DNA from 3 places in the Paenarthrobacter sp. OM7 genome. Region 2 is predicted to be linked to each of the others. Evidence: predicted binding sites of a transcription regulator. Region 2 holds the regulator's gene; each other region holds the start of a gene.
The links. Region 2 encodes LexA, which represses DNA repair genes until DNA is damaged. Its sites were predicted from a motif close to TCGAACANNTGTTCGA; they were not measured.
Positions count from the first base shown of each region.

Region 1: QEH68_RS07365 (Y-family DNA polymerase) is a predicted target of LexA. The motif match lies at 2,744-2,759, and genes of this name have one in related genera.
Region 3: umuD (translesion error-prone DNA polymerase V autoproteolytic subunit) is a predicted target of LexA. The motif match lies at 2,777-2,792, and genes of this name have one in related genera.

Region 1 is NZ_CP123579.1:1,568,139-1,575,315, reverse strand. It holds gene cobA (uroporphyrinogen-III C-methyltransferase) at 1-176, shown strand, start outside; gene QEH68_RS07370 (uroporphyrinogen-III synthase) at 189-1,346, shown strand; gene QEH68_RS07365 (Y-family DNA polymerase) at 1,380-2,678, opposite strand; gene QEH68_RS07360 (N-acetyltransferase family protein) at 2,855-3,367, opposite strand; gene QEH68_RS07355 (metalloregulator ArsR/SmtB family transcription factor) at 3,364-3,711, opposite strand; gene QEH68_RS07350 (MIP/aquaporin family protein) at 3,763-4,503, opposite strand; gene QEH68_RS07345 (helix-turn-helix domain-containing protein) at 4,549-5,223, shown strand; gene QEH68_RS07340 (arsenate reductase ArsC) at 5,379-5,801, shown strand; gene trxB (thioredoxin-disulfide reductase) at 5,833-6,822, shown strand; gene QEH68_RS07330 (FAD-dependent oxidoreductase) at 6,865-7,177, shown strand, end outside.
Region 2 is NZ_CP123579.1:1,816,380-1,823,556, forward strand. It holds gene QEH68_RS08375 (ATP-dependent DNA helicase) at 1-1,538, shown strand, start outside; gene lexA (transcriptional repressor LexA) at 1,535-2,278, opposite strand; gene QEH68_RS08385 (LysM peptidoglycan-binding domain-containing protein) at 2,624-2,983, shown strand; gene QEH68_RS08390 (histidinol-phosphate transaminase) at 3,062-4,180, shown strand; gene hisB (imidazoleglycerol-phosphate dehydratase HisB) at 4,227-4,853, shown strand; gene hisH (imidazole glycerol phosphate synthase subunit HisH) at 4,850-5,602, shown strand; gene QEH68_RS08405 (hypothetical protein) at 5,603-5,761, shown strand; gene priA (bifunctional 1-(5-phosphoribosyl)-5-((5-phosphoribosylamino)methylideneamino)imidazole-4-carboxamide isomerase/phosphoribosylanthranilate isomerase PriA) at 5,809-6,552, shown strand; gene QEH68_RS08415 (SseB family protein) at 6,552-7,177, shown strand, end outside.
Region 3 is NZ_CP123580.1:91,170-98,346, reverse strand. It holds gene QEH68_RS22215 (hypothetical protein) at 144-287, opposite strand; gene QEH68_RS22210 (hypothetical protein) at 297-569, opposite strand; gene QEH68_RS22205 (hypothetical protein) at 697-909, opposite strand; gene QEH68_RS22200 (Y-family DNA polymerase) at 1,040-2,338, opposite strand; gene umuD (translesion error-prone DNA polymerase V autoproteolytic subunit) at 2,331-2,762, opposite strand; gene QEH68_RS22190 (hypothetical protein) at 3,502-3,819, opposite strand; gene QEH68_RS22185 (hypothetical protein) at 4,295-5,614, opposite strand; gene QEH68_RS22180 (nitrilase family protein) at 5,650-6,543, opposite strand; gene QEH68_RS22175 (asparaginase) at 6,570-7,177, opposite strand, start outside.

The DNA of each region.
Region 1 (7,177 bases), 250 kb from region 2:
CGGGGCAGCGCACCACCATCGCTGATCTGGGTACGATCGAAACAGCTGCCACAGGCTGCAGCAACCCGGCCGTGCTGGTCATCGGCGAGGTGGTCCGGGTGGCTGAAGCCAACCGCAACCATGCAGAAGCATCCGCTGAACTGAGCCGCCTGGCGGCTTCGCTCCTTGAAGCCTGAAGGTAAAAACACATGACTGTTGCACGCGCCATCGAAGTCCACGACGCTACTGCCGCTCCGGAGGTTTCCGAAGCCGTCGACGCCCCGCTGGACGGATTCCGAATCGGCGTCACCTCGCACCGCCGCTCCCGTGACCTCATTGAGGCACTGGAGCGTCGCGGTGCCAGCGTGTTGCACGCCCCCGCTTTGAAGATCGCCCCTGTGCAGGAAGACATGGTCCTCATCGAGGACACCCGCACCATCATCGCGGCCAAGCCGGACATCTGCATCGCCACCACCGCCTACGGCATGCGCCGCTGGTGCGAAGCCGCCGATTCCTTCGGTATCGGCGAGCAACTCCTGGAAACCCTGTCCGCCTGCCGCATGTTCGTCCGCGGCCCCAAGGCCCGCGGTGCCGTGCGCGCTGCAGGACTTGCCGACGTCGGGATCAGCAGTGACGAAACCACCGCCACGCTGGTGGATATGCTGCTGGTCGAGGGCGTGCGCGGCAAAACGGTCGCCGTGCAACTGCATGGATACACCGATGTCCGCCAGCTGGAACGGCTGCGCATGTCCGGCGCCACGGTCCTGACCGTGACCCCGTACCGTTGGGTGAAGCCCGACGGCGAAGACAAGCTGCCGCGCCTGATCGAGGCAGTGGTGGGCGGCAACCTGGACGTACTGACGTTCACCAGCGCTCCGGCCGTAGACGCCATGTGGAGCACAGCTCACGAAATGGGCCTGTACCGCCAGCTCATCGAAGCCCTTAAAGGGCCCGTCACTGTTGCCGCTGTTGGGCCGGTCACCGCACTACCACTGGTCGACGCCGGGCTGACGCCACTGATCCCGGACCGTTACCGCATGGGCGCACTGATCCGTTTGGTGACCGAACACTTGTCCCTTAACCATGTACGCCGGTTGGAGACCAAGAGCGCCACGATCGAACTGCGCGGGCGCTGCCTGCGGATCAACGGTGAGGTGGTGGACCTGGCACCGGCTCCCCTGCTGCTCCTGCGGGCACTGCTCGGCGCGGGCGGAGCGGTACTGTCCCGGGAAGCGCTCTCGGACCTGCTGGACCTGCGCGGTTCTGTGCATGCCCTGGACATGACGGTCAGCCGCCTGCGTTCCTCGCTGCCGGACGGCAAGCTCGTGGAGACCGTCGTGAAGCGAGGGTACCGGCTGCGCGCGTAGCCTCCCGGTCTCTACGAGGTGGCGGCTCCCACGTCAGGCCGCCTTTACCAAGGGAAGTTCATCCCAGTTGGTGGTGTACCGGGGGCTGAGCATGTCGCGTTTCATGGACCAGTCCGGTCCTCCCTTGATTCCAGCGTGCCCCAGACCTATGGAGCCGCGGCCGTACCGCTTGCTGACTTGCTCCAGCAGGGGGCCGATGCCACGTTCTTCGTGCCGGTTCTCGAAGATCTCCAGGGGCTTCTGGTTGCCGCTGGGACGGAGGTCAGTAACCATGATCCCGGCCTTGGCGTACCTCACGCCTTCCTGGATCCTTGGAACCAACGCATGCGCTGCCTTGGTCAGCAGCACGGGATCCGAAGTGGGCATGGGCAGTTTGACGTTAACGGTGGGAAACGACTTGTCGTTGGGGTTGTAGACCGATGTGGCAGCAAAGGCCGTCAACAGCCTTGCTTGGAGGTCATGTTTGGCCAGCCTGGCACTGGCCATCTGTCCGTAGATACTGAGCACCTGCCGCAGCTGCGCCGCCGTCGTGATCGGCGTGGAAAAGGAGCGGGAGAAGATCAACTGGTCCCTCCCGATCCTTTCCTCCTCCATCGGGATGCACGGGGTACCCTGCAATTCCAGCACCGTGCGCATCATGACGATGGAGAACTTGTCCCGCAAAGCCACGGGGTCAGCCCGGACCAGGTCCAGGATGGAGAAGATCCCCATGGCATTCAGACGTTTGGTCAGCCTGGTGGCAACACCCCAGATCTCCATCACGGAGAGCCGTGCCATGAGTGCTTCACGGTGGGCTTCTGGAATCGAGTCCCACCGGCACACTCCGTTGAAGCCCGGATTGTGTTTGGCCCATTTGTTGGCCAGCTTGGCGAGGGTCTTGGTTCTGGCAATACCTACGCAGACCGGAACCCCCACGTGCCGTTGGCACGCCGCTTTAATGGTGCGTCCCAACTCCAGCAGCTCTTCGGGCTGCCCTTTCACTCCGAGAAACGCCTCATCAATGGAGTAGACCTCCTGCCACGCCGAGTAGCGGGCCAGGAGCTCCATGACACGGGAGCTGATGTCCCCATACAGTTCGTAGTTGCTGGAGAGGGCAATGAGCCCCCATTCCTTGGCCCGTGGAGCAAGTTTGAACCATGGCTCCCCCAGCCCGATCCCCAGCTTCTTGGCTTCCGGAGACCTGGTGACTGCACAACCGTCGTTGTTGGACAGCACGATCAGCGGCTTGCCCTCCAGCGAGGGATTGAACGCACGCTCGGCCGACGCATAGAAGCAGTTGATATCCACGTGGGCGATCTCCTGCATCTGATGCATGAGTGCTGGCTTGGACATCGTCCTCCTCCTCCGTTCGGCCTTAGCACGCACGCCGCTGTTCCCCTGCAGGACACGCCGCGCATTCGAACATATATTCGAATACCTTTACTGTACTGCCACGCACCGACAAGAAGGCTTCGGCCGGACCACCGACAAGAATGCCGCCGGTTTAGTGAGCGGCATCAATCAGATAGTTACACTGCGGGTGAGCGGCGTTCGAGCAGGAGTGTGTCGCGCCACTGGCCGGCGGCGGGACCGTAGGTCATGCGGGCGATGCGGCTCCTGTGTCCGATGACCCGGAAACCGGCGGATTCGTGGATCCGGAGGCTGGACTGGTTCTCCGGGAAGACGCTGGATTGGATAGTCCACACCCCGTCGCGCTCGGTGGAGTCGATGAGTGCCTGCAAAATGGCTTTGCCCAGACCGAGGCCGCGGGCTTCGGCCGCCACATAAATGGAGTGTTCGACCACGCCCGCGTAGGCAGGCCGGGACGAGACGGCGGAGACGGCGGCCCAACCCAGAACGCCCCGTCCGGGCGCTTCGGCGACGATCCGGTGCGCCTTCAACCTGGAGGTGTCGAAGGTTTCCCAATCGGGAGCCTTTTCCTCAAAGGTGGCGTGCCCCGTCTCGATGCCTTGCTGGAAGATGCGCCGGACAGCGGGCCAGTCGGCTTCCTGCATGGGCCGGACATCAAAATCACGGCTCATAGGGCAGTGAGGACTCCGGCGACGTCATCCAGGGCTCCGGGGACCAGCGAGTAGTATGCCCAGGTGCCGCGCTTTTCGCGATGCAACAGACCGGCCTCGACCAGGATCTTCAGATGGTGGGAGACTGTGGGTTGACCCAGATCCAGCGGTTCGGTGAGGTCGCAGACGCAGGACTCACCGCCGTCGGCGGCCTTGACGATGGAGAGCAGGCGCAGCCGGTTGGGATCCGCCAGCGCTTTGAACACGATGGCCCGGCGCTGCGCTTCTTCAGCGCCAAGGGCTGGTGTAGCTGGCGGGCAGCAGATGGTCTGCGTGTCCGGTTCGAGCAAGGGCAGCGAGGTCATCTACCTATTATGCCGCAACATTGACATTCATCAATGTTCAGGCCGGCGGGACTACTGCTTGGCCGCTTCTACGGAGTGAGGGATGACAACGTCGGCGGCGGCCCGGCCGGCATGCGGGAAAAGCAGGAGCAGGATTCCAACGCCAACAGCCGCACCGAGGACCTGGACGGCGAGGAATGGTGGGACGGAACCCGGCGCAATGCCAGCGAAAGTGTCGCTGAAGATACGGCCGATGGTCACGGCCGGGTTCGCGAACGACGTGGAGGACGTAAACCAGTACGCAGCGCCGATGTAGGCACCTACAGCCGGGGCGGCCAAAGCGCCGCGTTTGGTGGCCGCAAGGGAGAAGATCAGCAGGACCAGACCGGCAGTCGCGACCACCTCGGCCAGCAGATGACCCGCCGTTGCCCGCCCCTTGGTCGAGATGGACGTACCCACCTCAAACATCGCGTTCGCCAAGACACTGCCACCGATGGCACCGGCAATCTGGGCCAGGACGTAGAGGCCGAGGTCCGGCAAGGACAAGCCGGATCCGCCGCGCCGTCCGAGGAACCAGTCCACCATGGAGACAACCGGGTTGAAGTGGGCGCCACTGACCGGCCCGAACACCAGGATCAACACCGTCAGGCCAAGCACCGTGGCCGTGCTGTTTTGCAGCAACTGCAGGCCTGTGTCATTGGGCGAGAGCTGGGCTGCGGCGATTCCGGAACCAACGACGATGGCAACGAGCAGGCCGGTGCCGAGGAATTCAGCGATGGCACGGCGCCACAGGGGCGGCTGGAGTGAAGTCATGCCAACAGCTTGACGCATGGAATTAACTCAGTCAAAATTGAATCAATGAATATTGAAGCAGTCGACACATTCCAGGCCCGCGTAGCCAGGCACGCAGCCCTTGCCGATCCGGCACGCCTGCGTATCATGGACCTGCTGACCCTGGGCGACTTCTCGCCATCGGAACTGCAGGCCGAACTGGGCATGCCTGCCAACCTGCTCTCCCACCACCTCCGCACCCTGGAGGAAGCCGGCCTGGCAACCCGCCACCGCTCCGAAGCCGACAAGCGCCGCAGCTACCTCCGCCTCGCCACCGGCGCCCTCAGTGGGCTCGTGCCCGGGGCGGCACATACAGCAAGCCGTGTCCTGTTCGTCTGTACGCGCAACAGTGCCCGCTCCCAGCTGGCCACCGCCCTGTGGCGGCAGGTCAGCGACATCCCAGCAGCCTCGGCCGGAACGCGCCCCGCAAACCGCATCGCCCGCGGAGCCATCGAGACCGCCCGGCGTCATGGGCTGGACCTGCCCGACATCGCACCGCGCACCCTGGAAGAGGTTGCGGAGGAGGCCGACCTGGTAGTGACCGTCTGCGACAACGCCCACGAAGAACTGACCGGGCTGGGCGGAATCCATTGGTCCGTGCCGGATCCCCTCCGCCTGGACACTACGGCCGCCTTTGACCGTGCCTTCGATGACATCACCCGCCGGATCAACGACCTCGCGCCACGCATCACCGCCGCCTGACCATCTGGCAGCGTTGAAATATTGACATTCATCAATCTATCGTCCGATACTCGCTATATCGACCATCATCAATGTTCGCTACGGAGAGCTTCGTGCTCGGGCGCACCGCTTCAAACCAGCCACCCGTTCACACAACGATTCCAGGAGAGAAACCCGTGAGCTACGAAACCATCAAGAAGCCCTCTGTCCTCTTCGTCTGCGTCCACAACGCCGGACGTTCCCAAATGGCCGCAGCGTTCCTGACAACTCTTGGCAAGGGTGGGATCGAAGTCCGCTCCGCAGGCTCCCAGCCCGCCGACAAGGTCAACCCGGCCGCCGTCGAAGCCATGGCCGAACTGGGTATCGACATGTCAGCCGAAATCCCCAAGGTCCTCACCACCGAGGCCGTCAAGGAATCCGACGTCGTCATCACCATGGGCTGCGGCGACGAATGCCCATACTTCCCCGGCAAGCGCTACGAAGACTGGGTCCTGGAAGACCCCGCCGGCCAAGGCGTGGACGCCGTCCGCCCGATCCGCGATGAAATCAAGACCCGCATCGAGGGCCTGATCGCCTCCCTCGTCCCGGCTGCCAAATAACCCACTTTTTCGAGCACCAGGAGAGTCTCCCGTGAGCACCGACGTCCAGACCGAGCAACTGATCATCATCGGCTCCGGCCCAGCCGGCTACACCGCGGCGATCTACGCCGCCCGCGCAGGCCTGAACCCGCTGGTCCTGGCCGGGTCGGTCACCGCCGGCGGTGCGCTGATGAACACCACCGAAGTGGAGAATTTCCCCGGCTTCCCAGGCGGGATCCAAGGCCCTGAGCTCATGGATGGGCTCCAGGAACAGGCGGAAAAGTTCGGCGCCCGGATAGTGTTCGACGACGTCACTGAAGTTGATCTTAAGGGTCACCTCAAGCGTGTGGTCACTGGAGGCGGCGAGACCCACGAGGCCCCGGCCGTCATCCTTGCCACCGGTTCCGCGTATAAGGAACTGGGCCTTCCGGAGGAGAAGAAACTCAGCGGCCACGGAGTGTCATGGTGCGCCACCTGCGACGGGTTCTTCTTCCGCGAACAGGACATCATCGTGGTTGGTGGCGGCGACTCCGCCATGGAGGAAGCGACCTTCCTGACCCGCTTCGCCAGGACCGTCACGGTGGTAGTGCGCAAGGACGAACTCCGCGCCTCCCGGATCATGGCCCAGCGCGCCAAGGACAACCCCAAGATCAAGTTCGCCTGGAACTCGGCCATCACCACCATCCACGGCGACAGCAAAGTCACCGGCGTGACCCTCACGGACACCCGCACCGGTGAAACCCGTGAACAGGATGCCACCGGAATCTTCGTGGCCATCGGCCACCTGCCCCGCACCGAGCTGGTTGCCGGACAAGTCGACTTGGACGACGAGGGCTACATCAAGGTCGACTCACCCACCACGGTTACCAACCTCTCCGGCGTTTTCGCCTGCGGGGACGCTGTGGACCACCGCTACCGCCAAGCCATCACCGCAGCCGGAAGCGGCTGCGCGGCCGCGCTGGATGCCGAACGGTTCCTTGCCGCCCTGGATGACGCCCACAGCATCGCCACCGCCCTGGTCGAAGAACCAACCCACGCCTAACCACTCGAAACGCCACGCCAACGGATGAAACAAGAGGACAGCATGGATTCAGTGACGAACTTTCCCATCGCAGTGATCGGCGCAGGCCCGGTAGGACTCGCCACCGCGGCCCACCTGCTCGAACGCGGACTCGAACCGGTCATCTTCGAAGCAGGCCCCTCCGCCGGCGCCGCTATCGAACAGTGGCGGCACATCCGTTTGTTCTCACCCTGGCGCTTCAACCTCGACGACGCCGCCGTCCGCCTGCTCGAACCCACCGGCTGGGAATCACCCCGTCCCACCGCACTGCCCTACGGCGGCGAACTCATCGACAACTACCTCACCCCACTGGCGGGTACACCCCAGATCGCTTCCC
Region 2 (7,177 bases):
TCCGGCTTCGCGAATGGGCCGAAAAGACCACTACCGGCGACCGTGACGAACTCATGCCCGGCGTCACGGACCGGGCTTGGCGGCAAGTCTCCGTGACGTCCATGGAGTGCCTCGGCGCGCAGAAGTGTCCCCTCGCCGAGGAGTGCTTCAGTGAGTTGGCCCGGTCCCGCGCAGGCGAAGCCGACGTCGTTGTCACCAACCATGCCATGCTGGCCGTCAGCGCCTTCGAAGGGCTGGCTGTGCTGCCCGAATACGACGTCGTGGTAGTGGATGAGGCCCATGAACTGCAGGACCGGGTGACGGGCGCGGTGTCAGGCCAGTTGTCCGTGGCCATGGTCCATGCGGCGGCGTCGAGCGCGCGCAAGCACACGGCCATCACGGTGGATGCCCTCAACGCGGCCGCCGATCGTTTGGATATGGCCATAGCGGGCGTGCCCAATGGTCTTCTGCCCAGTGGGCTCAATGACGAACAGCTCGACTGTTTGGACCAACTGAGGGAAGCCACACGCGCAGCATTGTCGGATTCGAAGACGGATTCTTCCAACGCGGTCGACGGCGGCAGGCAGCTGGCGCGTTCACGGCTCATGCTCATTCTGGAGCTGTGCGAGCGGATGCTCGCGGCCAAGGAGAACCGGGAAGTGGTGTGGTTTTCCCGCAACAGTACGTTCGATCCCCAGCAGGGATACTCGCAACCCGACGAGACCGCTCCGGCCCTGATCAACATTGCGCCCCTGAGTGTGGCGGGACGCCTGCGCGAAGGTCTCTTTGCCGGTCACACAGTGGTGCTGACTTCAGCTACCCTGGCCATCGGCTCGGCTTTCGAACCGGCTGCAGGTGGCCTTGGACTGATTGGCGATGGAGCGCCAAGCTGGACCGGGATCGATGTTGGCTCGCCCTTCGATTACCCCAAGCAGGGTGTGCTTTACGTGGCCAAGCACTTGCCCAAGCCTGGCCGTGGAACTTCGCCCGAGGCCCTGGATGAGTTGGAAGACCTCATCCGCGCTTCCGGTGGGGGAGCGCTGTGTCTTTTCTCGTCGCGGCGGGCGGCTGAGGAAGCCGCCGATGCCATGAGGCTTCGTCTCGACGTCAGTATTCTCTGTCAGGGTGAATCCACCATGGCCGCATTGGTGAAGCAGTTCGCCGACGAGCCCGATACCTGCCTCTTCGGCACGATGTCGCTGTGGCAGGGTGTGGATGTCCCCGGTGGTTCGTGCCGCCTTGTGGTCATAGACCGAATCCCGTTCCCGCGTCCGGATGACCCGTTGATGACTGCCCGCTCTCGTGCCGTGGCACAGTCGGGTGGAAACGGATTCATGGCCGTGTCAGCGACCCACGCCGCCATTCGTCTGGCCCAGGGGGCAGGCCGGCTCATCCGTTCCACCGGGGACAAAGGGGTTGTGGCGGTCCTGGACTCCCGGCTCTCAACAGAGCGCTATGGGGGCTTCCTCAGGGCAGCCCTGCCGCCGTTCTGGGCGACGACGGACAGAACCGTGGTTCGGGGCGTCCTGGAGCGTCTGGGCCCGGCCAAAGCCTCCTAGAGGGAACGCAGGACCGACACGACCTTGCCCATGATGGTGGCCTGGTCGCCGAGGATGGGTTCGTACTGGGTGTTCTGCGGAAGAAGCCAGGTGTGCCCATCGCGCTGGCGGAAGGTTTTCACGGTTGCTTCGTCGTCCAGCAGTGCTGCCACGATGTCTCCGTTGATGGCGTCGTTCTGCCGGCGGACAACTACCCAGTCGCCGTCGCAGATCGCGGCATCGATCATTGAGTCGCCGGCCACCTTCAGCATGAAGAGTTCGCCGTGCCCTACGAGTTGCCGGGGCAGGGCAAGCACGTCCTCCACGGTCTGGTCAGCAAGGATGGGGCCGCCGGCAGCGATCCGACCAACCAGCGGGACCATGGCAGTATCGCTGGCGCTGGCAAGCTCTGTGACGGCAAAGCCACCCGTGCTGCGGAGGGTAGTGGGTGCTTCCACTCCCGGAATGGGTCCGCCATCGAGGGTCAACGGCATGAGGACTTCCATGGCCCGGGGACGTTTGGGATCGCGGCGGAGATATCCAAGCTTCTCCAGCTGGGAGAGCTGGTGCGTCACGCTCGACAGGCTTGCCAGGCCCACGGTGTCTCCAATTTCGCGCATGCTGGGCGGATAACCGTTGTCATTGACGGACCGCTGGATGGTTTCCAGGATCTTCTTCTGACGGACAGTCAGGCTCTTGGGACTCTTTTGAGGCTGCTGGCTCCGCAGGGGTGCCCCGCCGCCGGTGGCTTTCGCTGCCATGTTCGCCAATGCCTTTCCATTCCGCCCGGAGTGAGCCCGGGGTCGTCGGGCCTGCAAAAAATGTCAGACCCTCCTGTTCCACTGAAACAGTGCTGTTTCTTCACTCAAACGTAGGGCAGCCACAGGCGTTTATCAAACATTTGTTCTAGCGAGTCTCGACACCGTTCGTTGATAAGTGCTAAAAATGTCATAGCAAGGTTCGAATATGTGTTCTATAAACCTGATGCTGACGCCGGCTGTTCGAACGAAGTGTTCGAACTGACGGAGTTGGGCAGGGGAACACACAGAATTGGCAGCCATGTACCGGGACCCGGCGCACGGCAATAGCTCAGAAGGGCTCAGCTCATGTCCGCAATCACTACGTTCGCTGATTTCCGCACCACCCAGGCGCCTGCGCGTCTGCGCCTGACCCGACGGGGACGGATGGTCTTCTTCGGCATCCCGGCAATGCTGCTGGTGGCTGCGCTGCTGAGCCTGGCTGGATTTATCACGTCACCGGCCAAGGCTTCGGATTCCCAGGCGCAACTCCAACCGCCCGTCGCTGTCACTGTTACGGTTCAGCCGGGACAATCGCTGTGGGGCATCGCCGGAGCCGCTGCTCCTGAGCGGGATCCCCGCGACGTGATTGCGGAGATCATCCAGCTCAATGACCTCCGGGGCGGCCGTATCCAGCCGGGTCAGCAACTGTTCGTGCCCGCAAATTAGTACGTTGCATGCCCGCATGAGCCGGCCACCCGGCGTCACAGTTAGTCGGCAGTCCCGGCGGCCCCTTAAACTGTGGTGGTGAGTGACCAGCTTGAGCGACTTAACCGACTACCCCTCCGGACCAACCTGCGTGGACTGAGCCCTTACGGTGCTCCGCAGCTTGACGTCCCCATTTTGCTCAACGTCAACGAAAACACCCATGGCGTCCCGGCTGATGTGCAGGCAGCCATCACAGAAGCTGTTGCTGCTGCGGCCACGGGGCTCAACCGCTACCCGGACCGGGAGTTCACGGAACTTCGCCAGTCGCTGGCCGACTACCTTGGTCACAATCTTTCCCCGGACAACATCTGGGCAGCCAATGGCTCCAATGAGGTTCTGCAGCAGGTCCTCCAAGCATTTGGCGGACCCGGCCGGAAAGCACTGGGATTCCCGCCCACGTATTCCATGTACCCGTTGCTGGCCAGCGGCACGGATACCGAATACGTCCGCGGAGTCAGGGCTGACGACTACGGCCTCGATGCTGCCTCCGCCGCTGCACAGGTCCGGGAGACAGGTGCCAACATCGTGTTCCTGTGTTCACCCAACAATCCCACGGGAACAGGTCTGGGGCTGGATGTCGTTGAGGCTGTTTATGAGGCAGGCGAAGCCAGCCAGGCAATAGTGATCGTGGACGAGGCCTACCACGAGTTCGCACACGACAATACCCCGAGCGCCCTGACCTTGTTGCCGGGACGCGAGCGTCTGATCGTTTCCCGCACCATGAGCAAGGCCTTTGCCCTTGCCGGTGCCCGACTGGGCTATATGGCTGCTGCTCCCGAGGTCACGGATGCCATCCGGCTGGTCCGGCTTCCGTACCACCTGTCGGCTGTTACCCAGGCAACCGCCCTGGCTGCGCTCAACCACCGGGAAGCCCTCATGGCCGACGTTGAGGACATTAAAGTCCAGCGCGACCGGATTGTGACCGAGCTCCTGCGCATGGGCTTGAAACCTGCGGAGTCGGACTCCAACTATGTCTTCTTCGGCGGACTCAAGGATCCTCACACGATCTGGCAGGGCCTGCTTGACGCCGGCGTGCTGATCCGCGATGTCGGGATTCCCGGCCACCTCAGGGTCACTGCTGGAACCGAACCGGAAACCACGGCCTTCCTCGAGGCGCTGGAAGCGCTGCTGGACGGCGGGGCGTCCCAGCCCGCCTAAACTTGTCCATAGACCCAACCCACTCTTCGTGTATAAGGACGTCCCAATGAGCGAAACCGGCGCCACGCCGTCCGCTGCCCGCACCGCGCGCATGGAGCGCACCACCAGCGAATCCTCCGTCCTGGTGGAGATCAACCTGGACGGATCAGGTGTCTCGGACATCAGCACCTCGGTTCCGTTCTACGACCACATGCTGACGGCGCTGTGCAAGCACTCGTTGATTGACATGACCGTGAAGGCCACCGGCGATACCCACATCGACGCCCACCACACCGTTGAAGATGTTGCCATCACCTTTGGCGAGGTGCTGCGCACCGCTTTGGGCAACAAGGCGGGCATCCGCCGCTTCGGCGAAGCCACTGTTCCTCTGGATGAGGCCCTTGCCCACGCTGTGGTGGATGTTTCCGGCCGCCCGTACCTCGTTCACGGCGGAGAGCCGGCCGGCCAGGAGTACCACTTGATTGGTGGTCACTTCACTGGTTCATTGACCCGCCACGTTTTTGAGGCCATTACCCTGCACGCCGGGATTTGCCTGCACATGAACGTTCTCGCCGGCCGCGATCCCCACCACATCGTGGAAGCCCAATTCAAAGCCTTCGCCCGGGCACTCCGTGCTGCAGTGGAATCCGATCCCAGGGTCGAGGGCATCCCCTCCACCAAGGGGGCATTGTGAGCGGTCAGGTCCTGAAGGACGGGGCAGTCGCCGACACCATCGCTTCGGTCAAGCCCGAGTCCCCGGAAGGCAAGCCCACTGTCACGGTGCTCGACTATGGTTCGGGCAACGTACGTTCGGCTGTGAGGGCACTGGAGCGTGCCGGCGCCCATGTAGTGCTGAGCTCCAAGCCTGAAGACGTGCTTAACGCCGATGGCCTGGTGGTTCCGGGTGTCGGTGCTTTCGAGACCGTCATGAAGGAACTGAAAGCCGTGGATGGCATCCGGATGATCGGACGCCGGGTCGCCGGCGGCCGGCCTGTGCTGGCCATCTGTGTTGGTCTGCAGGTTCTGTTTGAAGCCGGTGTGGAACACGGCACCGAGTCCGAGGGCATGGCCGAGTGGCCTGGCAAGGTGGAGCTCCTGCCTGCTCCCGTCGTCCCGCACATGGGGTGGAACACCGTGGATGTCCCGGAAGGATCCAAGCTTTTTGCCGGCGTCGAGCAGGAGCGTTTCTATTTTGTGCACTCGTACGGTGTGCAGGAATGGAACTTCGACGTTGTGCAGCCCCGCATGGCCCCGCCGCAGGTGACGTGGTCCGAGCATGGCGCACGGTTCATTGCCGCCGTGGAAAATGGGCCGCTCTGCGCTACCCAGTTCCACCCGGAAAAGTCGGGGGACGCCGGGGCGCGCCTGTTGCGGAACTGGGTGGACGGCCTGAAAAAGACCCGTGCTCCAGCAGCGGAAACCTCCGGAAGCGGTGCCGCCTAGATGTGGTCTGTTGTCCTCATGGGCCTTGCCGGCGTGCTGGTGGGCGGCGGTCTTTCCTTCCATCAGCAGAAGAAGCCCCGCTGGGTTTCCATCTCTTTTTACGTGCTGGCAGGGTTGTCCCTGCTGGCCGCCTACCTCCTGACGCTGCCCGGTAACTGAGCCGGTCACCAAGAACCCGCGTCAAACCTCGAACTCCAAGGACCCACATGACCACCTCTGCCCAGCCTGTTCTGGAACTCCTGCCCGCCGTCGACATCGTTGACGGCCAGGCAGTCCGCCTCCTCCAAGGAGAGGCCGGTTCGGAGACCAGCTACGGAACGCCTCTGGAAGCAGCCCTGAACTGGCAGAATGCCGGTGCCGAATGGGTTCATATGGTGGACCTCGACGCCGCCTTCGGTCGCGGCAACAACGCGGACCTCATCAGTGAGGTAGTGAAGCAGCTGGACGTCAAGGTAGAGCTGTCCGGTGGCTTGCGCGATGACGAATCGTTGGAGCGCGCCTTGGGGCTGGGTGTCGCGCGGGTGAATCTTGGCACGGCAGCGCTCGAGAACCCCGAGTGGACCCGCAGGGCCATTGACCGCTTCGGTGACAAGATCGCCGTCGGACTTGACGTCCGGGGTACCACCCTTGCCGGCCGGGGCTGGACCAAGGAGGGTGGCGACCTTTGGGAAGTCCTGGCCCGTCTTGAGGATGCCGGCTGCGCGCGCTACGTCGTCACGGACGTCACCAAGGACGGAACCTTGCAGGGGCCCAACGTGGAACTGCTGCGGCAGATGGTGGAGAAGACCGGAAAGCCTGTTGTCGCCTCGGGAGGCATTTCCAGCCTTGAGGACCTCCGCGTCCTGCGTGAACTCGTGCCTCTGGGCGTAGAGGGTGCCATTGTGGGCAAGGCCCTCTATGCCGGTGCCTTCACGCTGCCCGAAGCCCTGGACGTTGCCGGTCGTCGCTGATGCCCCACGACGCCCAACACCCGCATGGTCACCAAGGCCACCTTGGTGCAGGCAGCCGGCACCTGCCGGGCCACATTGCCGCCGCCCTGGCCGGGGCCGGGGGAGCGACTGACTCTGCCGGGCAACCGTGGGCAGGCAGGAGCCTTAGTGGGGACGACGCCAGGATCCATAACTTTGAGGACGACGACGGAACGGCCGACGCCGGCTACGTCACCGCAATTTCCGCGTTGATCAACGGCACCGGAACCGAGGCCGATGTTGTTGCCTCGCTGGCTACTGCACGGGTGTTTGTTCCCGTTGTTGCGCAGTTGGCAGAGGAAGCCGTTGGTGTTGATGGGCTGCATGCTGACAAGCAGGCGGATATGGCATTGGTCACACTTAAGGCGCCTGATGGTCGCAAAGCCATGCCTGTCTTTACTTCGGCGGCTGCGCTGGAGGCTTGGCATGGGGAAGCCCGTCCCGTGGCGGTTTACGCGGCCCGCGCGGCTCTTTCCGCGGTCTCCGAGGGTGCGCAGTTGCTGGTGTTGGATCCAGGGTCGGACTTCACGTTCGTGGTCCGACGCCCGGCCATGTGGGCCCTCGCCCAACAGCGGGACTGGACGCCGTCATACCTTGATGATCAACT
Region 3 (7,177 bases), on a different replicon from region 2:
GCCGCTTCTGATGTCGTAGAGCAACGAGAGCCCCGGCGAGGCGTTCAGCCTCACTTCCGCTCTGACCATCGGAGGTAGGAAGGCCGCCAGTGCGCTGAACGTAGGCGGCTATGTGGTGCGCCGATTCCACGTAAGAGCGTCTGTTAGCTGGTGCGGATGGCAATAGCTTTGGAGCCTTCAGGGATCAGTGTTTCGGCGGCCGCTTTGGCGTTCTCGTACGTCTCGCCTTCGGCGTCGACATGGCTGAGTTCGCCGTTGCCGGCCTCTACTGTCAGGGTTACTTTCACTCCCATATTTTAGGCTGCCTTGCCTTGGAAGGTCCGTTCGAGCCCCACGAGCAGGGCCGATGTCCTGTCGCTGCGTCGGAGGTCCACTGGCCGTGATCCCTGCAGGGCGGGAGAGGGGACCATCATCCAGAGCGCGAAGTAATTGTGTGGGATCCGTAGCTCCATGGCCCGTTCGAAGAGTTCCAGCACCACCGGGTCCAAGGTCAGGTCTGGGCGGAACTGGAAACCAGGGCAGTATGTCCCTTCGTCGTCGATGAAGACGCGGACGAGCTGCCGCATCATCGGTTCGGGATCCTCGTGGATGGCGGAGAGCCTTTCGCGGACCGCTCCAGGGAAGGCAGATGGAACTCGTTGCGGATCCGCCCCCACAATTGATCGGGGATCGGGGAGCGGTACAAGTCAGCGGGCACTAGCTGACGGATTCCAGCTGCCACACGGCAGCCAAGGGCTCCCGCCGCAATGTGAAGGTCCGAAGTTCCGCGTTGGCGGACGGCAGCTTGGCTTGGACCTGCCAGTGCTCGACGCTGACCAGGTCGCCGGTTCCGATCGCTGCCCGGTTCCGGCTTTCCCACCAGGAGTCCCTGGTGAACCAGTGCGCGGTGTGGACGTCTGGATCGACCATTCAGATCCGGCCGTGGTGACGGATCGCCAACGGGGTGCCGTCGGGGCTGAACCGGACAGCGACGTCATGGCCTGTGGTGGGTGATTCAGGTGCAAGAGTCATGGTGGTTTCCTTTCTTACGTGGCGCCGGTCAGGCGGCCTTGACGAGGGGGAGTTCGTCCCAGTGCGTGGTGTACCTGGGGGAGAGCATGTTGCGTTTCATGGACCAGTCCGGCCCGCCCTTGATCCCGGCATGGCCCAGACCGATGGAGCCACGGCCGTACCGTTTCGCCACGTCCTCCAACAGAATCCCAACGCCCCGTTCTTCGTGGGGGTTCTCGAACAATTCCAAGGGTTTCTGGTTCCCGGACGGGCGCAGGTCGGTGACCATGATCCCGGCACGGACATATTTCACGCCCTCGTGCACCTGGGGGAGCAGCGCGTGGGCAGCCTTGGTGAGCAGCACCGGGTCAGCGGTTGGCATCGGCAGCGCCAGGCACACTGAGGGAAAGGACTTCTCGTTCGGGTTGAAGTGCGACGTCGCCGCGAATGCCGTCAGCACTTTGGCTTGCAGGTCGTGTTTGGCCAGACGTGCGGAGGCCATTTGCGCGTAGACGCTCATGACCTGCCGCAACCCAGCCGTTGTGGTGATCGGTGTGGAGAAGGACCGGGAGAAGATCAGCTGGTCCCTGCCGATCCGTTCCTCTTCCATCGGGATGCACGGTGTGCCTTGCAGTTCCAGGACGGTGCGCATCATGACGATGGAGAACTTGTCCCTGATCGCTACCGGGTTCGCACGGGTCAGGTCTGCGATGGTGAAGATCCCCATCGCGTTCAGGCGCTTGGTGAGCCTGGTGGCCACGCCCCAGATTTCGATCACGGACAGCTTGGCCATCAGTGCTTCGCGCTGCTCGGCCGGCACTGACTCCCACCGGCACACGCCCCCAAAGGCGGGGTTGTTCTTCGCCCACTTATTACACAGCTTGGCCAGTGTTTTCGTTGGTGCGATCCCGACGCAGACCGGCACGCAGACGTGCCGTCGGCACGCGGCCTTCATCGTCCGGCCCAGAGCCAGCAGCTCGTCCGGTTCGCCCTTGATGCCAAGGAACGCCTCATCGATGGAGTACACCTCCAGCCAGGCCGAATAGCGGCCCAGGAGCTCCATGACGCGTGAACTAACGTCTCCGTAGAGCTCGTAGTTGCTGGAGAGGGCTACCAGGCCCCATTCCTTCGCCCGGGGTCGGAGCTTGAACCACGGATCCCCCATGGCAATGTCCAGACGCTTCGCCTCAGGGGAACGGGTGACAGCGCAGCCGTCGTTGTTGGAGAGCACAATGACAGGCTTGCCCTCCAAAGAAGGGTTGAAGGCACGCTCGGCCGAGGCGTAAAAGCAGTTCACGTCCACGTGCGCGATTTCCTGCATCCGGCGCATCACCGCGGGCTTAGACATGGTGCAGACACCGTTCAGCCACCCCAAAAATGCTCAGGTCTGCCAAAGCTGGAACCTTGATGTCGGGGAAGGTCGGGTTATCGGCCTGCAGGACAACGCCCGCGGGTGTGATCCGCAGTCGCTTGATTGTCAGCTCACCATCGAGGACCGCGACGGCCACGGAACCGTCCTTCGGTTCCCGTGCCCGGTTCACCACAAGCTCGTCGCCGTCGCTGATGCCGGCCTGCTCCATGGATTGGCCGACAACGCGGACGATGACGGTGTTGGTGACGTCGTTGACCAGGTGCTCGTTGAGGTCGATCCTGTCGTCAAAGTAGTCCTGGGTGGGCGAGGGATAGCCGGCGGCCACCGCTACCGGTGACAGCTGAACCGTCACCAGAGAGAGTCCCGTATCTATCACACGGGGGCCAACTATCACGCCCACAACACACCTTTTATTCGAATATATGTTCGGGTTAACTGTACTCCAGGGGGACCGACAGGATAGCCGCCCTAGGGGCGGCGTGGACGGCTTGCACGCCAATAGGGGACAGCTTTGAGCTGTGCGGAGGGCTCCACCTGCCCCCAGTGGGCACAACCCGTCCACGACGGGGCATTACGGGCGGTTCGGCCACCCCGGCCGGGGTACGTTGCTGGTATGCAATCGATGGTTCTGATGTGCATCGTTCTGGGGGCCGCCATTTTGTGGATTGGCTTCGTTTTCTTCATGCTGTTCCGCCTCGATCGGGCCCAGAGAAGAGCCCAGCGGGCCGCCCGTAGGGACGCACGTAGAGACACGGAATGGAACCTGGCCAGAAAGAAGGCCCGGGGTTCTCTGAAGAGTTCGGTCCGAGGTCTCCGGAAGCGTGCCGCGTTCCCACGGTCACGACGGTGAGCCAGGACAGGCGAAAGGCCGGACAGGCTTCTGGTTACCGCTATCCGGCCTTGCCGGCAGATTACTAAGGCATTGATCGACGAAATGGGGGATTATCGCCGTCTGCCACTAATCCGCTGACTCAATTGAAGACCTCTCCTTGGTCCTGCACACGAGTAGTTGGTACTCGTTTTCAAGGGTGCCACCCAAGCCCCCTACTTGGCTTCCGTTCGGAGTCTGGCGTCGAACCAAGTCCGTCGTGCCGCCCGACCAAGGGAGCAGCCAAGTAACTGCCGAAGGCTGGTAGGAACTACCTCTTGAGATGCGGCGGGAGTTCTACCTCATCGGGATCCAACTCCGGACGGACCCGAACGTACCCGACGGGATGTCTGAAGGATTTGCCGGTCCACGCGACGTCGGCCGATATCTCAACGACTATCGGCTCGACCAGCGTCAGCCGCACTGTCCCTTTGTCGTTGCTGAACCTGTTCAGGGAAGTTTCGGTGATCTCTTCGGGCCACGGGTGCCCTGGCCGTGCCGGTCGGAGCTGGCGGCCCAGCTCACGCCCTATCCGCGTTGAGAGCACCGTCGAGCGGCCGACGATCCGTAGCTGTCCATCGACTGGCAAGCCGGCGATGATCGCCTGCGGCTGGGTCAGCGGGCCGATAACGGCCGCGCAGACCTTCTGTAACCAGGAAGCTGTTGTTGTAGGTGCCTCAGCGCAGCGGTTGTAGACGCTCCTAATGGCGCAGCCCTAGGTTCTCTTTGGCCGGGTTATCCGGCACTGCCAAGGAGCCGGGCCGTGTTTCAGTAGACCGAACGCTTAAAGACGCGGCCGGAAGTGGCGGAATCTGCCGCGCGGCGGGGCAACAGGTCAATATGAATGCGGGAGCTGGTGAACGTTCCCCCATTGAGAAGGTGGGAGACCTTGGGCGAGGGTGGGCCGCTGGCATCGGAGGCAGCGCAGGAGAAGTCTTGTTGCGTGAATGACGCTTGGGCTTTGGTCAAGCTGAAGGGAGGACCGCCCCTATGGCGGTCCTCCCTTCATGTGGTGTGTGGTGGCTGGGCTTGCGCTGGTGGGCCAGCGCATCATCGAGGGGCGACTAGGGGATCAACTGCGCGACCAAACCCAGTCCGGGGACGATTATCGATACGGAGATGGCCATCGAGATGGTGTTGCCGATGAAGGGGTGGAAGTCTTTCGGGAGTCGGGCAGAAACGGCGCGGGCTATTAGCGGGCAAAGCAGAGCGCCTGCGATGGCGCCGCCGATGATGGAAAGTGCGCTGCCGTTGTAGGCGAGTACGCTGGCCGGTCCTACGGAGACGACGGAGATGTATGTGGGCGCCCACCCTCCGGCCCGGTAGAGCTTTCTCCAGACGATAACGCCAATGGCTGATGTGAGAGCCTGGACGAAAAGGATCTGGGGTAGGAGATTCGTTCCGTATGCCGGGAACAGTGGGTTCATCAGGAATGCTGCGACGACTCCAACGATCACGCCGATGCTGGCTAGTTCGTTGGCGTAGAACTGGGTTTCGGTGAAGTCAGCGACAACCCTTCGGACTGTCCAAATGGCATCCTTGAGAATTGTGGGCGTTCCAGGAATGGTGCGTACTGGGGCTGGGGGCTTGGTTGGGGCATCGGTGTCCTGTTGTGGAGCGGGTTTTGGCAACCGCATCCAAGGCAGGTAACGGGCGATGATAAATGTGGCCGCAGCACCGATGGACATTGCCAGGGTGTTGGCAACAACCGGGGGCAGGGCGAGAGGGCCCGTCACGAAGTTGATGAGAAGCATGGCGACCGGGGTGGTCGTGGCTGCTCCCAGGATGGCGCCGGTCAGGAAAACCGGCCAACCTTTGCCGTAGACCAAAACGGTAGCGGTTGCAACGCAGACGAACGGCACGAAGGTGGGCTGCCATCCTTCGCCGAGTCCTCCGCCAAAGGCGAGGTTCGACAGGACCAAGCTCAGTGTTGCCGATCCCAGAATCCATGGCCACAGTCCGGTTCCATAAGATATGGGCATCCCGGCCCACCTCTTGCCGCGGCTGCCGGCCCACCATGCCAGCGCTGCGCCTGCCAGCAGGCCGAGAGAGGCCAGCCAGGACTTGTAGAACTGGGGTTCTGTCATGTCGCCAAGGGCCCATTGGGCGCGGGTGAGGAGATCGTTCGGCAGGGGTTGGACCCACTCAGTGTAGGTGGGACCTTGTCCGGTGAACAGGGGAGAGAGTGCGCTGATACCTGCGGTTAGGGCTCCGAAGAGAGCGACGACAGCTGTGGCGCCGATGAGAAGTCCTACGAGGCTGAGTTCGGTGCGGGGCGTTGGCGCCGAGGTTGCCATTTGTGGGGGAGTGCCGAGTTGGGTGTTGGGAACCGGTACGTCGGCGAGCATTTCTTGAGACGGATTTTGTCTCGTGTTGTCGGTCATGGGGGAGGCCTTAGGTCAGGGTCTGAGTGGCTGGACTAGCGGACGAGGGGGGTGCCGTTGAACCCGAGAAGGGGGTCGTAGAGGTCTGTTCGGCGGTCACGGGCCAAATCGTTGAGGTCGTTCCAGATCATGGCTGCCCGGGATGCTGTGAGGTCGAGATCCGCGTAAATGATGGTTTTGGCTTCGGCGTCTGCGATCCCTCCTATCGGCCAGCCGTTCGTTCCGGTGATCAGCGAACAGCCGAGGAACTTGCCTCCTCGTTCTTCGCCGACCCGGTCGGCTGCGACGATTGGGATGGTGTTGACGTGCGAGGCGGACATGGTGAGGTAAGAGGCCATGCAGTTGCCGGCGTCGTCAAAGAGGGGCGGAGGCGTCCAAACCCAGTTGTTGGTGGAGCAGATGATGTCCGCGCCTTGGGCAGCGAGGATTCGTGCTACTTCCGGGAACCAGATGTCCCAGCAGATCAGCAGGCCGATGCGGCCGATTTTTGTATCGAAGACCGGGTACTCAGTGCCAGGTGTGAAGAGCAGCTTTTCCCGGTTCCACAGGTGAGTCTTGCGGTATTTTCCGATGAAGCCCTCGGGGCCGATGAGGACGGCTGTGTCGTAAAGCGCTACGCCTTCTTGTTCCAGGATGCCTGCGACCACGTATGCGTCGTGTTGGCGGGCGGCTTCAATCCAGGCTTGCGAGGTGGGGCCGTCGGGGACAGATTCGGCGTGGAGATATGCTTCTTCCCTGGTGTCGAAGGAGTACCCCGTGCTGGCTAGTTCCGGCAGGACGATGAGTCGTGCACCTTCGCGGGCAGCCTCAGCGATAAGTAGCAGAGTGCTTTCGACATTTGATTTCTTGTTTTCGATGCCGACCTGGGGATCGGACTGTACTGCGGCGACTTTGATTTCGCTGGCCGCCGGGGTGGTTCCTGTGCGCATTTGGCTGGTTCCTTTTGATGTGAGGGTTATTTGGGGTGTGAGTAAGCTGCTGTTGAACTGATGAAGGAATTGCGGACCTCGTCAGGGGTGTCGACATACCGAGTCGGTTCGGCGCTCATGGCAATCCGGATCTCCTCGATGTCAGCACCGGAGGCCACTAGTGCGGCCAGAAGGATGCGTGCCTGACTTGGTCTGAGGTGGCCGGTGGGGATGGCTCCGGCTGACATCAAGTCAGCACCCCCGCCACCTCCTCCGTAGACTCCCCGGATCGGGCCTCCGGCGACCCGGGACGAGACGACGACGGGAATCCCGTTCCGAACGTGTTCGGCAACGGCAGCCACGATGTCGGGATTCGCATTGCCATACCCGGTCGCTTGAAGGACGATGCCCCGCGCGCCGGCCTGGATATTGGCATCCAATGCCACTCGGTCCACGCCGGGGTATATCGCGATGGTGTCGATGCGTGTGGCTCCGATCGCGACTGCACGCCGCGGCCCGTCAGCCGGCGGACTGACTTTTGAATGCACACGCACACAGCGGTCAATCACGATCCCGAACGGCCCATGGTCTACATCGAAGAAGGCTGACAGGGCACTGTTGTGGATTTTGCGTGTTCCTCTTGCCGCATGCAGCA